3 regions of the Paenibacillus sp. FSL R5-0341 genome follow, and region 2 is predicted to be linked to each of the others. Evidence: predicted binding sites of a transcription regulator. Region 2 holds the regulator's gene; each other region holds the start of a gene.
What was found. The regulator Rex, encoded in region 2, represses fermentation and respiration genes when NADH is low (regulators of the CRP and FNR family bind a similar motif). The targets are predictions, from matches to a motif close to TTGTGAAATATTTCACAA.
Positions count from the first base shown of each region.

Region 1 (5,694 bases), 2.6 Mb from region 2:
GAGTGGAACTTATGAGCTTTCACTCACCCAAATTAACCGGTATATTCGGTTGATGTCGGTGAGTCCCGAGGACTATCATGTACCAGAATCGGCGGATCAAGCCGCGTTTGATGCGGATCAACTGCTTATGCCGCTGGTTGTGCGTTCACGGTTACCTGGAGATACCATGAAAGTGATGGGATTAAACGGAAGCAAAAAGGTGAAAAATATTTTCATCGATGAGAAAATCCCCCCATCTGTCCGTCCACGTATTCCTGTGGTATGTGATGGAGCAGGTCATATCATCTGGCTACCGGGTGTTCGACGGTCCAATGTGGCTCCTGTCAGGGATAGCACTTCCGCAATCCTGTACATGACTGTAGGCGATTCAGCGATTCAGGGGTAGTGGTTATGGTTCAGGTAAGGCTTTCATAGTATAACTTAGGGGGTTCGCACAGTTGCAGAACGACATTCAGGAAGTATTGATCAGTGAAGAAGAAATTCAGAGTAAAGTCAAGGAATTAGGCGCAACACTAAGTGCCGAATATGCAAATCGCAATCCTTTGGTCATTTGTGTGCTCAAGGGTGCGTTTATATTTATGGCTGATTTGGTTAAAAACATAACGGTACCTGTTGAAATGGATTTTATGGCGGTATCCAGTTATGGCGCTTCCACCAAGTCATCAGGTGTTGTCAAAATCATTAAGGATCTGGATGTATCCGTTGAAGGACGGGAAGTCCTGATTGTCGAAGATATTATCGACAGCGGACTTACACTCAGCTACCTGATTGAACTGCTAGAGAACCGCGGTGCCGAATCGGTGCGTGTGGTTACGCTGTTCGACAAGCCTTCAGGCCGTAAAGTGGAGTTGGAAGCTCATTACACAGGCTTTGACATTCCTGACGCGTTCATCGTTGGTTACGGTTTGGATTTTGCCGAGAAGTACCGGAACCTGCCCTATATCGGGATTTTGAAGCCGGAAGTCTACAGTAGCTAATATCCTGCCCGACCCAAGCCTTGAGCTGTTCTTGGCTTCTGTTGAGAAGCCATGTCGGGCTATGTTAAAATAATTAAAGTGTCTCGAGAGGAGGTAGGGGATGAATCGGTTCATCCGGAATTCTGGTTTTTATTTGATTCTTTTTTTAGTTGTGGTGGGGATAGTCCAGTTCGTCAGCAATGGCGGCGAAGCCACCGATAATCCTAGATATGATCAGTTGCGCACAGCGATCAAAGCCAACAATGTCTCTGAATTGACGGTTCAATTCAACGGTCAAACGTACCTCGTGACCGGTCAATACAAGAAGGCACCTGATGGCGCCAAATCAGAAAATTTCTCAACGTATATTCCTCCTACGGATGAGGCAATTAGTGAACTTGTAGCTGCAAGTGAAACTAACAATTTCCAATATCATCAGGAGCCAATGAAAGGTGACAGCATCTGGTTGACGTTGCTGACTTCCTTTATCCCTTTGATCATTATGTTCCTGCTGTTCTTCTTCCTGTTCAATCAGGCTCAAGGCGGCGGCGGTAAAGTAATGAACTTTGGTAAAAGCCGTGCTCGTCTCTATAACGAAGAGAAGAAGCGGGTTACGTTTGAAGATGTTGCGGGTGCTGACGAAGAGAAACAGGAACTTGTTGAGGTTGTAGACTTCCTTAAGGATCCTCGTAAATTTGCGGCAGTAGGTGCACGGATTCCTAAGGGCGTATTGCTCGTAGGTCCTCCAGGTACTGGTAAAACGTTGCTCGCTCGTGCCGTTGCCGGTGAAGCAGGTGTACCATTCTTCAGTATTTCAGGTTCCGACTTCGTTGAAATGTTTGTCGGTGTCGGTGCATCACGTGTACGTGATTTGTTTGAAAATGCGAAGAAAAATGCGCCATGTATCATCTTTATCGATGAGATTGATGCTGTAGGTCGTCAGCGTGGTGCTGGTCTTGGTGGTGGTCACGATGAGCGTGAGCAAACACTCAACCAGTTGCTCGTTGAAATGGACGGTTTCGGAGCTAACGAAGGTATTATCATCGTAGCCGCAACGAACCGTGCAGATATTTTGGACCCTGCCTTGCTGCGTCCAGGACGTTTTGACCGTCAAATTACGGTTGACCGCCCTGATGTAAGAGGTCGTGAAGCTGTCCTGAAAGTACATTCCCGTAATAAACCACTGACCAAAGATGTGAAGATGGATATTATCGCGAAGCGTACAACAGGTTTCTCTGGTGCAGATTTGGAAAACCTCTTGAACGAAGCGGCATTGCTTGCAGCACGTCGTAACCGTAAAGATATTTCCATGAAAGAAGTTGACGAAGCGATTGACCGTGTCATCGTCGGTACGGAGAAGAAAAGCCGTGTCATCAGTGATCGCGAGAAACGCATCGTTGCTTATCACGAAGCAGGTCATACCATTGTAGGATATTTCCTCGAACATGCTGATATGGTACATAAAGTGACCATTATTCCGCGCGGACGTGCGGGTGGATATGTAATCATGTTGCCAAAAGAAGACCGTATGCTGGTTACCAAGCAAGAATTGTTGGATAAAGTAACCGGACTCCTCGGAGGTCGTGTAGCTGAAGAATTGTTCATCGGAGAAATTGGTACTGGTGCATACAGTGACTTCCAGCAAGCGACAGGGATTGTTCGCAGCATGGTTATGGAATACGGTATGAGTGAGAAATTGGGACCTATGCAATTCGGAAGTTCACAAGGACAGGTATTCCTTGGTCGGGATATCGGTCATGAACAGAATTACTCAGATTCCATTGCTTACGAGATTGATCAGGAAATGCAACGCTTTATCAATGAATGTTATGAGAAATGTAAGGACTTGCTTGTTAAACATTCAAAAGAGATGCATCTGATCGCTCAAACTTTGCTTGAGGTAGAGACTTTGGAAATGGATCAGATCAAGCAATTGATCGAAACAGGTTCTTTGACGCCAAAAGCAGAGAATGACAATGATGGTGAAGGTACGCCAACTGAAGGCGGAGAGCCAATCATCGACAACATCGGTGATGTTCGTGTTCGCATTCAAGGTAAAGATGAAACGCCTGAGCCACCAGCCGGAGATATTCCGAACGAAGCTCCGAATCTGGAAAAGGGTAATAACAATAACCCGGATGATGGCGGAACGAAGCCAACGTCTTAATGAATATTACATCTGGCTAGGACAGCAGGTGAAATCAAGAGAGCCCGCGGGCTCTCTTTTTTTGTCCATTATTTTAAAAACGGATAGATAAAGATAAATGGGAGTTAGATGGCGAACCAGTTAGTAAACGGGTGGTTACGGTGCAGTTCTGGGCCTTTTTCATTTATTGACAGAGTCGTGAACGTTGTGTAAATTAGTTGTTAAACCGCTTGTGATTCGTTTCTCAAGCGAAGATAACGACTTAGGATAGCCCTACGAAACAGCGCATGACGCTGTCCCGATAAAGGAGAGGATCACAGGTGGAAGCTCTGGCTTTAGAGCGCAAGGCTGAGATGAACCGCGAGCTGCGTGAGCGGCTTATGGAGTTGAAGAAGGAACGTAATGCCATTATTCTTGCCCATTATTACCAACGTGACGAGGTACAGGAGGTTGCTGACTTCCGTGGAGATTCGTTTCTATTAGCCCAGAAGGCAGCACAAACAGATGCGGATGTGATCGTATTCTGTGGTGTTCACTTTATGGGTGAAAGCGCTAAAATTCTGGCGCCCAACAAAACCGTTATTATCCCGGATGAGCGTGCGGGTTGCCCGATGGCAGATATGGTAAATGTGGATGGACTACGCAAATTGAAAGCACAACACCCTAATGCCAAGGTGGTTACGTATATCAATTCCTCGGCTGAGATCAAAGCAGAGACCGACATCTGTTGTACATCGGCGAATGCGGTCCGAGTTATTCAATCGGTGGATTCTGACGAAATTATCTGGGTACCGGATAAAAATCTGGGACATTATGTGCAGCAGCATACAGACAAAAAAATGATTATCTGGGAAGGTTACTGCAACACGCACGATATGCTCACAGTCAAAGATGTGGTGGAGATGAGAGCCAAGCATCCGAATGCTGAGTTTGTTGTCCATCCAGAGTGTCGCCCTGAAGTTGTAGAGATGGGTGATTTTGTAGGCAGTACAACAGCCATTCTGGAGTATTGTAAAAATTCATCAGCGAAAGAATTTATCGTAGGTACCGAAGATGGTACCGGATATCAGCTGCGTCTGGATAGTCCGGATAAACAGTTTCATTTTGCGACCAAGTTCCTCGTATGTCCCAACATGAAGGTGAACAACTTGAAGAAACTGGTGAAATGCCTGGAAACGATGAAGCCGCAAATCTATGTGCCACCGGCCGTTGCCGACAAAGCCAGAGAATCACTAGAGCGCATGTTATTGGTGAAGTAGAATGCGCTACTCTTGCTCCAAGACAGGTGAATAACATGATACCGCAATATTTAGTTGATTTCGATCTGTCTGCGCTACCCATGGTAGAGACGGATGTACTGGTTATAGGCTCAGGAATTGCTGGTTTGTTCACCGCCATTAAGGCAAGTGAGCAACAACGCGTATTAATGATCACGAAGAAGTCATTACTTGAAAGTAACACCAGGTATGCGCAGGGAGGCATCGCTGCGGTTATTGCTGAAGATGATTCGCCTGCTTACCACTCGCAGGACACACTTGTAGCAGGAGCGGGCTTGTGCCGCTCCGAGGCGGTAGAAGTATTGGTGAATGAGGGTCCTGACGGAGTGAAGGAACTGATTCGTCTGGGTACGTTGTTTGACCTGGAGAACGGCGAGTTGGCGTTGACGCAGGAAGGTGCGCACAGCCACCGCCGTATTTTGCATGCCAACGGGGATGCAACGGGATATGAGATTGTACGTGCACTTGCGGTCGAAGTGAATGAACACCCCGGAATTGAAGTATGGGATGAGCATTTTGTTATTGATCTGATTACGGATCGAGATCGAGGGGAATGCATCGGCGCTCTGATACAGAAGGATGATGGATCGAAGGTGTTCGTGAAGGCACAGGCAACCGTTCTCTGCTCTGGTGGGGCAGGACAACTGTACCGATACACGACGAATCCGGATGTAGCTACTGCCGATGGTGTAGCCATGGCCTACCGGGCTGGGGCTATCGTTCGTGACATGGAATTTATCCAGTTCCACCCCACATCTCTTTGTTATCCGGGGGCGCCACGGTTTCTTGTGTCAGAAGCCGTACGCGGCGAAGGAGCATATTTACGCAATGTGAAGGGCGAACGCTTCATGGATCGATACCATGCCCAGCTTGAACTGGCACCACGCGATATCGTGGCACGAGCGATTGTTAGCGAGATGGAGTCTACCAACAGCACTTTTGTGTATTTGGACATTACTCACGAACAGCCAGAAATGATCAAGCATCGATTCCCTACCATATATGAGACTTGTATGCGTTATGGATTGGATATGACAACGGACTGGATTCCCGTTGCACCTGCTGCCCATTACATGATGGGCGGAGTGAAAACGGATCTTAGCGGAGAGAGCAGCATCTCCCGGTTATTCGCTTGTGGTGAGGTGTCTTCTACAGGAGTGCATGGAGCTAACCGTCTGGCAAGCAATTCCTTGTCAGAAGCGATTGTATTTGGCCGGAGAATTGTTGATCGCATTCGATCTCTTCCTTCGCTTGGTTCATTACAAGTAAGAGGAACTGCGACTGCATCTGTGGATATGAATAGCAAGATTATGAA
Region 1 is NZ_CP150241.1:63,095-68,788, forward strand. It holds gene tilS (tRNA lysidine(34) synthetase TilS) at 1-385, shown strand, start outside; gene hpt (hypoxanthine phosphoribosyltransferase) at 438-977, shown strand; gene ftsH (ATP-dependent zinc metalloprotease FtsH) at 1,078-3,123, shown strand; gene nadA (quinolinate synthase NadA) at 3,423-4,361, shown strand; gene nadB (L-aspartate oxidase) at 4,397-5,694, shown strand, end outside.
Region 1: nadA (quinolinate synthase NadA) is a predicted target of Rex. The motif match lies at 3,333-3,350, and genes of this name have one in related genera.

Region 2 (5,694 bases):
GCCGATCAGGGTCCAGTAGATGTTGTCAGTGCCTTCTTTGTCTCCCCAGATGTATTTACGCAATTCATCATAGGATGTAATGCCCAGTTGCTTCTGTGCTGCCTGTATAGCGAGCTCTTCTTCCTTGCGTTGGTCCTGCGTGACATAGACGTAATAACGCTGAAGTCCAAACAGAATCAGAACCAGTGCAAGCAGCGAAATCCATATCCACTTCTTTTTTTTCTTCAAAAGCCGAACTTCCTTTCCCTATGATGTTCTGCCTTGCAATTAACGAGCAAGCAGACCATCAAATGCCAATTGAGACTCACGCAAAATACGCTCTTCATCCAGTGTCAGACATTCGCCATGTTTGACCACTTGTTTGCCATCCACCCATACGTGCTCTACATCTTTGGCAGAAGCCGAGTAGATGGTATGTGACATCAGGTCTGTATGTGGGTAGAAGTGTGCCTGTTCAATGTCCAAAGCGATAAAATCAGCCTTCATGCCGACCTGAAGCGCTCCCGTATTGTTTAAGAAGATAGATTTGGCACCATATGACGTTCCGAGTAGTAATGCTTCACCCGCTGGCACTGCCGTCGGGTCACCAGATACACCTTTGTGGATCAATGCAGCCAGTCTCATTTCCTCGAACATATCCAGGTTGTTGTTACTTGCTGGTCCGTCAGTTCCGAGTGACACGGTAACTCCTGCTTTCAGCAACGCAGGTACACGCGCAACACCGGAAGCGAGTTTCAGGTTACTTCCCGGGTTATGGGATACAGCCACATCATGTCGAGCCAGAATCTCAATCTCTTCGTCATTCAGATGCACCGCATGTGCAACCAGGGATGGACGGGAGAAAAAGCCCAGTTTCTCCAGATGTGCTACAGGACGCAGTCCATAATCAGCCACGTTCTGCTCGACTTCACGAAGCGTTTCCGACATATGTGTATGAAGAGGAAGGTTTAGGTCGTTCGCGACCTGTACAAGCTTCTCTATGTAGTCAGGAGGGCATGTATATGGTGCATGTGGCGAGATTACGGTTGTAATGCGACCATCTGCCTGTCCATTCCACTCACGTGCAAACGCTGCCGACTCCTCCAGCTTCCGCAGTTGCTCTTCTTCCGAGCACAGCCCAATTACACCACGTGCCAGTGCTGCTCTAACGCCGGATTGCTCCACAACTTTGGCAACTTGATCCATGTGATCGTACATGTCCAGGAAAGCTGTAGTTCCGCCTTTCAACATTTCAAGCACCGATAGCGAAGTTCCCCAATATACGTCTTCTGAAGTCATTTTCGCTTCCATCGGCCACATTTTTTCCTGCAACCATACTTGCAACGCAAGATCGTCTCCGTGCCCTCTGAGCAACGACATCGCTGCATGACCATGCGTATTGATCAGACCCGGCAGGAAGAACAGTCCTTTTCCATCCACTTTGGTACAATTTTTGTCTTCATCCGGCAATGTCTCACCAATATGCACAATCTTGTCATTCTCAACAACCATGTATCCGTGGACCACGTTCCATGTTGTGCCGCCTTCATTAACCGCAAATTTGCCGTTGTGAATTACCCATCTATTTGTTGTCATCTTCCTCGTCGTCCTTTCCAGTCTCCAAGTAATAGGCCAAACTAAGCAGATCCGTTGTAAAGTCAGCATGGTGAATGCGGATATGCGGCGGTGTTTTTAGAATTGTTGGTGCAAAATTAAGGATCGCTTCAATTCCCGATTCAATAAGCTGATCGGCTACATTTTGAGCTTCCGTATCTGGAACTGTAATAATACCGATGCGGATGTTATCCGTTTTAACCGCTTCCGTCAATTCATTCATTGGTTTTACCGTCAAACTGTTGATTTGACTACCAATCTTAGGTCCATATGCATCAAATACAGCAACAATCTTCATGTTGTCTTTCAGATATGCGTTGTAGTTGGACAAGGCCTGTCCGAGGTTACCCGCACCTACCAGAGCTACATTAATTTGCTGATCGATTTTGAGGATGTGACGAATTTTCTCAATCAAGTAGGAAACATCATAGCCGATCCCTTTTCGACCAAAATCACCGAAGTAAGCCAGGTCTTTACGAATTTGGGCCGGATTCAGATCCAGCCTCTGTCCAAGCTCTTGAGAAGACACCGTAGCCACCTCACGCTGATGCAACTCGCTCAAATAGCGCAAGTATACAGGCAGACGTCGTACCACCGCTTCCGAAATTTTATCTGATTTCATTCTTGCTCCCCCTTACCAAGCCCACGATAAAATAATAGATGAAAAGATGAGCATTCTGTATAAATTCAAAGATAGAAGTGACTTTTTATACAGAATGCTCCTTGTAATTTAGGTTATAAGTTCTTACGTGCAACTGCTTTATTCGCAAACGGAAAGATCTCATAAAGTTTAACGCCAAACTGCAGCGTCATGCAATGATATAACGAACAAAACAACCATTATTCTTGTTCTTTAGCAGGTTTTTCCAACCATTCGGTAATTCGTGGAACCATTTGCTCTGTGAGCATGTGCTCCATTTTTGGACCAGGTAATGAATATAAAAAGAATTTACCATAGTACGCTTCAATTACGCGTGTATCATAGACAATCACAATTCCTCTGTCCTTCCCGGTACGCACCAATCGGCCAAATCCCTGCTTGAACCGAATGACCGCTTGCGGCACGGACAGTTTCATAAAAGGATTTTTCTTTTGCTCCTGGAGCAGCTCACTCTTGGCTTCCACCAGCGGATGATTCGGTGGCTGGAACGGCAATCTTACAATAGCGAGACAGGTTAGCGCATCACCCGGGATATCTACACCCTCCCAGAAGCTGCTTGTGCCCAGAAGTACCGTAGCTTTGGCATCCTGGAACCTGCGAGTCAGCTTGGAGCGGCTTCCACTGTCCACGCCTTGCCCCAGCAACGAGATGTCGTTACCAGACAACGCCTCCTTGAGCGGATCATAGACCTGTCGCAACATCTTGTATGAAGTAAACAGAACCATCATGCGTCCACGGGTGGCAATTGCTGTCTCTGCGAGGGACTGCACCAGCATATTAACAAAGTGCGCATCACCCACACTGCCCTTCACACTCGGGAAATCACGCGGAATCACCAAAAGTGCCTGATCACGATAGTTGAAAGGTGATGGCAGCATCGACGTTAATAGCCGATTATTATCGGCGGCTTCCTGCAAGCCAAGCTGCTCAATCATGAACTGGAATGACTTATCGACAGAGAGCGTAGCCGATGTAAGCACAACGCTTTTCTTTTTGTCAAAAAACAAATCCTTAAGTTGTGCACTGACATCTACAGGTACAGCATACAGCTGAAGCGATTTGCTGCGGAACTGGCCGCTGGCTTCCATCCAGTACACCGTTTTGGCATCATCCATACGCATGAAGAACCGTAGATTCTCCTTCAACGTAGTCAGATCTTTCAGCAATCCTGTGATGTCCGTGATCAGGCTATCCGATTGATAATCATCCTGATCTTCCTTCACCTCAAGCAGCAATTTGTCCCCTTTGCGAACCAAATCACCCAGTGTCACATAGATCTGGTTCTCCAGATCCTGCAACTCTTGCCATTTCGCAGGTTTCTGAGATGCCTTCAGACGCAGGGAAAATTGACCTGTCTCTCCCGGTGAAGCATCACTTCGTTCAGGCAACAGCCCGAACAGAGCATCGCTCATACGATCCCATAACTCTTTGACCTCAAGAGCGAGCGGAAACATCTGATCCACCATGGAGCCCCATTGCACCGAATTTTCATGTCCGGATAACTGCGAACGAAGCATAGGCAGCTGACCATTACGACTGTCTTTAAACAGACGGGTCAGTGTATGAACCAACGTGAAATATTTCATATGCATTCCAAGATGTTTACCAGCTACATCCTCCAGATGATGGGCCTCATCGATCACAAGACTCTCATAAGCTGGCAGCAGCTGATGTGCTGCTTTGACATCCGTAAATAATTTGGAGTGATTGGTGATTACAATATCTGACAACCCGGCCTCATGTTTGGCACGATGATAGAAACATTTGCGGAACCATGGACAGGATCTTCCCAGACATGACTCGGATTCGCTTTGTACGGTCTCCCAGAAGTCCCCACCGCGTCCGCTAAGGTTAAGTTCCTCATCATCTCCGGTTTCGGTCTGCGTAAGCCAGACGATCATCTGGGCAGCTGTGAAATAATCCTCTTTCGGTGTGGCGAATTCACGTTTATTGATTTTGTGTTCAAATTTGCGCAGGCACAGGTAATGTCCACGTCCTTTGAATACAGCAGCCTTAAACGGAAACGGAACCACTTGGGTCAGCATCGGAATGTCCCGCTCTCTCAATTGTTCCTGCAGGTTGATCGTATGCGTGCTGACCATGACTTTCTGTTCTTGCTTCACACTTTCGTAAATAGCAGGCAACAGATACCCCAGAGATTTACCGGTACCCGTTCCAGCTTCGATCAAGAGGTGTTTCTCTTCGTCCAAAGCTTGCCTTACACTGCTGAACATCTGAGTCTGCGCTTCGCGCTCTTCATAATGATCCAGCGTATCCTTCAGGTTCTCCCGAACCTGGTCCATAAACTGTTCGAAGCTTACACCATCAAGGGGGTTACCCTCACGTTCATCACGTGGTGCACCAATATCCGTCCAATCACTCACATTAAGAGCAAGCTGACGATAATAGGTATGTCCGTCCAGGTCCTGGATCGGCTCTGCTTCCTTCTCACTGCGCATTCCGTCCAAGAACCAACCCAAGTCACTGTCTTCTGGTGCGAACAGGTCACTGAGCCGCTGAATCGTTATGAGCGGTAATTCCTTTAACTCATCCAGACATTTGAGCAGCACATAGGCTGTCGCCAGTGCATCACTGTCAGCCTGATGAGGGCGATCATGCTGAAAACCAAATTCTGAAGACACATAACCAAGTTGATAAGAACCAAGTGATGGGAACGTAATCTTCAGAAAATCAATCGTGTCCAGAATACGGCCTGTGAACGGCAAATAACCGCAACGGTCCAGAGCATTCTGTAAAAAGTGAAAATCAAAAGCAACGTTGTGTCCAACAAGAACCACATCGTTAAGCAGCGGAACCATCTCCATCATCATCTCTTCGAGTGATGGAGCATCCGCCACATCGGCATCGGTAATACCCGTTAATCCCGAAATAAACGGGGGAATCGGTACACCAGGGTTCACATAAGAACTATATATTTGAGTTATGCTGAAGTCATGATCTATGATGGCAAGTCCGGCCTGTATAATCTCACCGTCGGACTGCGTGCCGGTTGTTTCGAAATCCAATACGGCATATTTCATTGCAATGTACGGTCCCTTCCATTCCAGTCTATGTTACAGCATAGCAAAAAAAAGGGGATTTGAAAATTAACTGACAAAAAAGCGGTGTTCCCACCGCTATGCCAAAGGAGGGAACACCGTTTTTTGTCGCCGAATTCCCGCTTAATGAAGGGTTGTCAGCTGATTCGCATATTGCAATTTTCCCCTGTTCAACCTGCAAGCTTCCATGTTGTACAGTGGTTCGGTCAATGTCGGGTCATACTGAAGGGCCTGTGCAAAGAGTGAACATGCAGCTTCCGGATTCGCAAGTTTGGCTTGAATACAGCCCAGAGCGTTACATACAAGCCCTTTTAAGCGAGGCGAACCCTTAAGGTACATGATCTGCTGCAAATGTGTCCCGGCTTCCGCCATTTGTTCCAG
Region 2 is NZ_CP150241.1:4,044,608-4,050,301, forward strand. It holds gene MKX75_RS18080 (DUF5590 domain-containing protein) at 1-228, opposite strand, end outside; gene MKX75_RS18085 (amidohydrolase) at 268-1,575, opposite strand; gene MKX75_RS18090 (redox-sensing transcriptional repressor Rex) at 1,562-2,215, opposite strand; gene dinG (ATP-dependent DNA helicase DinG) at 2,434-5,295, opposite strand; gene MKX75_RS18100 (tetratricopeptide repeat protein) at 5,437-5,694, opposite strand, start outside.

Region 3 (5,694 bases), 390 kb from region 2:
ATCAAATCCTGTACCTGGTCTTTCCCAGTTTTTTAATTTGTATTTGGATAACCGAATAAAATAACCAATTGTAGCTCTCAAACCGAGTAGAATGGCTACTGCAAGAGCAATAAAAGATGCTTTGATCCAATTTATCGTTAACTTGGATACGGGCAAAAAGTCATTATAAGACATAGAGACCTTCTCAACAGTGCCATTTCGCTCAACAACATTTGCAAAATTACTAAGGTCAAATGTTGTATACTTCTGCAGACTTAACATTGAATATGCCTTAGTAAAACCGGAAACGACCCTTCGCGCAGGCAGATAATATCCTCCACTCTCAGATTCAACTGAGTTCGTGCTGAAACTACTTCCAAACACCTTCTGGACAAGACCAATGTTATAAGCCATTTCATTTGACTGGTTCGTCATGACCACGAACCCAAAATTAGACTTCGGGTCAAAAACAAATCTACTTGAAAATCCCGCCGTACTTCCAGCGTGTTCCAATGCAGGCACCCAGTACTCTACTTCAAAGAAGCCATGCGCAATTCGAGGAGTAGAAGTTCCATCGTAATATAGACTTGTTGACAGCATCTCGTCTAACGTGTCCTTGTTCGTGAATAATAAATTGCTACGATCCATAGGCATCAAGGCTGCAAGGAATTTAGCTGCATCCTCTGCTGTGCCAATGGCACCCGCCGCAGGGTACAAGCTTATGTATGCTCTGTTCTTAGGGATGAGTTTCAAATTTGTAGTGTACCCCTGAATCTCATTTCTTCTTTTCAAGACATTTAGATTATCATACTGTGACGGGTGAATCGAAGTGTCTTTCATGTTCAGCGGTTTAAATATATGTTCACTGACATATTTGTAAAAGGGTTGTCCGCTTTGCAATTCAACGATGTAAGCAGCCATAGCCGTACCATAGTTTGAATAAGCAACGACACTCCCAGGTTTATCGATCTGCCTCGGCTCAAATTTTTGTAAAGCCTCACCTAATTCCACAATATCACTCTCGGATGAATACCATAAATCGATCAATCTATCCTCCCACCCTGCGTTATGATGCATAAGGTTCATTAGGGTAATGGGAGCATCGTACTCAAGCTTCTTTAGGAATCCTTCCGGCAAATATTCCTGAATATCGGTATGCAAATCAAGCTTCCCCTGCTCGACAAGTTGCATAACACTCGTCCAGACCAATAGTTTAGAGGTTGAACCCCATTCAAACACAGTAGAGGTGTCTGCCTTTCTCTGTTGCTCAAGATCTGCGTATCCATAGGCCTTATTCACAATCGTCTCACCGTTATTGATAGCTACAACCGAAACGGCAGCGGTGTTCTTCTGATTCGTAGCCACATATGAATCTATCGTTTCCTCTAGCGAAGACAAGGCAATTCTGGAGGGCGTAGTCTCCACATTTTCTACCTCAGCGTACACAGGTACTGAACATGTCACAATGATTAATGCGAGTACCAGAATACCAACGATTATTTTATTAAGAGCATGATATCTTCGATTAATTTGCATTGGCTACTCCCCTTATCTTTCTTCTATAGTTTTCGTGCTTTTATCACAAAGGTTACAGGGAGCATCTTTGCTTTATTGGCAAAATCATCATTTTGCAGTTGCATCAAGTCATCATCAGATTCCTCAATGAATTGCTCAATGACAAATCCTGCTTTTGCCAACGCATTCACATAGGTTGATAGTTTACGATCCGATAAGGCGAGCTTACTTTCGCCAAGAGTTACCGAGTACCAAGATTCATCAAAGTAACATTTTTCAAAAACAAGTCTATCCTCTTCTGCAGCAACACATTTGTGGATAGGATGAGACCAACTAAAGATGAATACGCCATCTTTTTTAAGATAGGAAGCAATCTGCAGAAAAGTCTCTTCAAGATCCGTTGTCCAGCCGATCGCATAAATCGAATAAACGATGTCAAAATAATCCTTGGGTATCCCACATTCTTCTTCCATAGGTGAACAGAGTAAGGTCGCTGAAAGACCACACGACGTCAAAAGCTGTTGTGTCTTTTCAATTTGATTTTCTGATAGATCCGTCCCCCATAGTACACTCGCTTGACGTTCACCCAAATACCGTAAGGATTGACCGCTTCCACAGCCTATTTCCAGTATCTTTTTTTCCGAGATTTCTCCAAAAAGCTGGTGCTTTTCTTCGGAGACAAATGCTCCATAGAGCGGAAGTGCTGTCGCTCCTAAAATATCATTTCCTTTCGTATTCCAAAACAAGCCATTGGTTTCATGAATACTTCCTTTATCCATGTCGACCGAGATGGCATCAACCTGCCTACCGCCGATCATGTTTGTTCTAACTGTAGAACTCTTCTCCATGTCATCGTCCTCCAAACTAAGAGTCAATTGAATTAATTCCACATTTTGAGTAATTTACCCTAATTATTTCTATAATAACCCATACTGCAATAATTGCGTAGTAGATTTAAAAGCGCATACATTTCTCTCCAAATCAAAAAGAACCCTCCGGCAGGAGCGTTCTCCGTGAATGATTAGCCTAAGCGTACATCATGTCCATATACCCGCGAGTTACATCTCCACCTTCGGCTGGTTCGGGCTGGTCTGTCTGTGCGTGTTCTGCCATGCAAGCCTTCACCGCTTCCTCTGTCGTACAACGATTGGCATCGTCACATGTGTAGCATAATTGAAGCATATATCTGGTTAATTCGTCCGCCTGCGTGAATTGAGTTTGACCGTTGGTTCTCATCTTCATCACTCCTTCTCTTGTTGAGTTAAATATATCACCTTCCAGTGATTTTATTTGTGATTTATTTCACAAACTAAACAAAAAAAGAAAAGGAACCCTCAGGCTCCTCTACTTTCACTATCAATTTACATCACATTGTACTTATAGTACTTTCCAATGTACACCGCCATCTACCGTTTGCAATAACAACGATCTTTTGGCATCCGTATTTTCAACCAATATCCAGCCAAGCTTGGAGGTAACCATCTGAATTTTCACAATCTCCGGATAGTCTTCGAGAATTTTCTCAAGCACACTGCTTGCAGGAAGAGCATTCCACGTTTTACCCGCATCCTTGGTGTGGAAGGTTATGCCCTTTTGCATGGCCCAACCTTCCGATGCATTCAAAAATACAGGTGAAAGATTGCGATTCGCACCCGTTTGTTTGTTTAAAGTAAAATTGGACAGCTTCCAGCTCTTTCCGCCATCGGCGGTAAAGAATCCATTGAATGTCGTGCTCTCCCCTTGGGAACATGACATGGACATCCAGGCTGACTTCGCCTCACGTCCAAAAAATTGTGGTGAACTGATACTAAAATTACCACATCCATTGAACTTGTTTCGATCAAAAAAAGAAGGTCCTTTATCCCAGTTCACTCCACCGTCTGAGGTCACATACAGCTTCGGTGTACCAAACTCAATCGCGGTCAGGAAACCATGCTTCGGATCTGAGAAGGTCAGCCCGGTTGTATATCCGCGGTTGGATATCTCTTGTGCTTCCTTATTGCCATCTTCATCACTGGATGACATCCGATCCCAAGTGATCCCACCATCCTTGGTAAAGTAAAGTTTTTTGTCCTGTTTACCAATAGCGGTATCTACCGTGGTAAGAATCCAACCTTTTTCCGGAGATACAAAGGAGATCGCGGTCACTTTATCCGTCTTGGACAGCGATGACAGGCTCCAACTTACTCCTCCATTGTTCGTACGAAGTACCATGGTGTCTGTTCCACCCATGCCTTCACGAACAATCCAACCATGCGTACGATCTACAAAATAAATGCTTTGTCCATATTTAGGGTTAGCCGGAAATTGTACATTTTCCGAAGGTGAAATATTGGTCCAGGTCTTCCCCTGGTCCTGTGTGTAGTACAGTCGCAGTGCATTCCGCGTCACACCCCATGCCAATCCTCCGTTGTCATTGAGCAACTGAAAATCGGTCAAACGGGTCTGTATTTGATACTTGGCCATATCCGCAGATTCTGTACTGTTGACAGGGGGAACGACGGTTAATGTCTGCCCTGTATTCCCGGCATCCTCCTGCTGTTGCGGAGGTTCTGCTTCCGGAGGTTGATCTGAGTCGGTGCATGCAGCCAGTAAAGCTACTATACCTATAGACAGCAATGCTGTCTGCGCGATTTTAATCCATTGCGAACGCAAGTGGGTTCCACCTCTCTCATCCAATATACAGGCGCGCATGCCTGTCCTATGGCGTTTTATTTACGATTCATCAGAATCCACTGCTCCTATTCTACCACAAACCTTGTGTAAAAGGCTCATTGCCGACTCTTGGCCGGCCCGCTCTCTTTTCCCACCTGATGCTTTGGGCTATATGTCGCATATTTATTACCATTAATCTCATCCTAAACTGTTTTTCGACGGAATAATTGGTAAAAAGACATGAAATGTGAACTATTTTATAGACAACACTCGCTTTATATTCTGTAATCCCTTAATATGGATGGGAGTATAACCCAAAAGGAGAGGATATGAACATGACAAACAGCGCAGCTCTGAAACCAAGTCGTGTCGTTATTGTAGGCATGGGTGCGGTGGGAACAACAACGGGATACACGCTAATGCTGAGACAGCGTTCGTCCGAGTTGGTATTTGTGGATGTGAATCATGATAAGGCAACCGGCGAAATGCTGGATATGAACCACGGTCTTCCGTTTACGGGTGGCGTGAAAGTATGGGCTGGCGATTACTCCGACTGTAAGGATGCGGATATTATTATTATTACAGCGGGTGCCTCCCAGAAACCGGGCGAAACTCGGATTGATCTGCTGAAGAAAAATGCAAGCATTTTCAAAGATATTATTGAGCGTATTACAGAAGTGAATTCTCATGGTATTTTGCTGATTGCAACCAATCCTGTAGATATTTTGTCCTATACTTCATGGAAACAAAGTGGATGGCCTGCTTCCCGTGTTATCGGTTCAGGTACATTGCTCGATAGCGCACGTTTCCGTTACCTGATTGGTAAAAACAAAGGGATCGACCCGCGTAGTATTCACGCCCACATTATTGGTGAGCATGGCGATTCCGAAGTACCGGTATGGAGCCTTGCTAACGTTGCAGGAACTGATCTGGAATTGGATGAAGAAACACAACAGGATATCTTTGACCGTACCAAAAATGCGGCGTATGAGATTATTAATGCCAAAGGAGCGACTTCCTATGCAATCGCCCTTGCTCTGGACCGCATTGTAGCTGCAATTCTCGGCAACGAAGGCTCTGTTCTGAACGTGTCCACGTACCTTGAAGACTACAATGGTGTATCGGATGTTTATCTTGGCGTTCCTTGTGTCGTAGATCGCAACGGTGTGCGCGAAATTCTGCCTCTTCCGTTGAATGAAACCGAAAAAGTAGCGTTCCAGGCTTCTGCTAACAAATTAAAAGAACAGATCGCCGGCTTGGAATAATCCATTTACGCAATTATTCATGACGTGAAAGATTCAGCACGTTAAATGTTATGAATCAAGATATCTGTCCTAGCCCAAAGGACCATTTGTTTCTTCTAGAGAGGAGAAGCGCATGGTTCTTTGGTTTGGTTTGATTTGATTTGAATTATAAGAATGACTATTCAAGATATTAGATACTAAATTTCAGTTTACATAATATTAATTATGTTTAAATTCCCATCATCCTAATGAAATACAAAAAGTCTGTCACTTGGACAGACTCCTCATGGGATTAAATATC
Region 3 is NZ_CP150241.1:3,659,456-3,665,149, forward strand. It holds gene MKX75_RS16290 (serine hydrolase domain-containing protein) at 1-1,515, opposite strand, end outside; gene MKX75_RS16295 (class I SAM-dependent methyltransferase) at 1,539-2,342, opposite strand; gene MKX75_RS16300 (hypothetical protein) at 2,521-2,730, opposite strand; gene MKX75_RS16305 (YCF48-related protein) at 2,872-4,149, opposite strand; gene MKX75_RS16310 (L-lactate dehydrogenase) at 4,485-5,414, shown strand.
Region 3: MKX75_RS16310 (L-lactate dehydrogenase) is a predicted target of Rex. The motif match lies at 4,395-4,412, and genes of this name have one in related genera.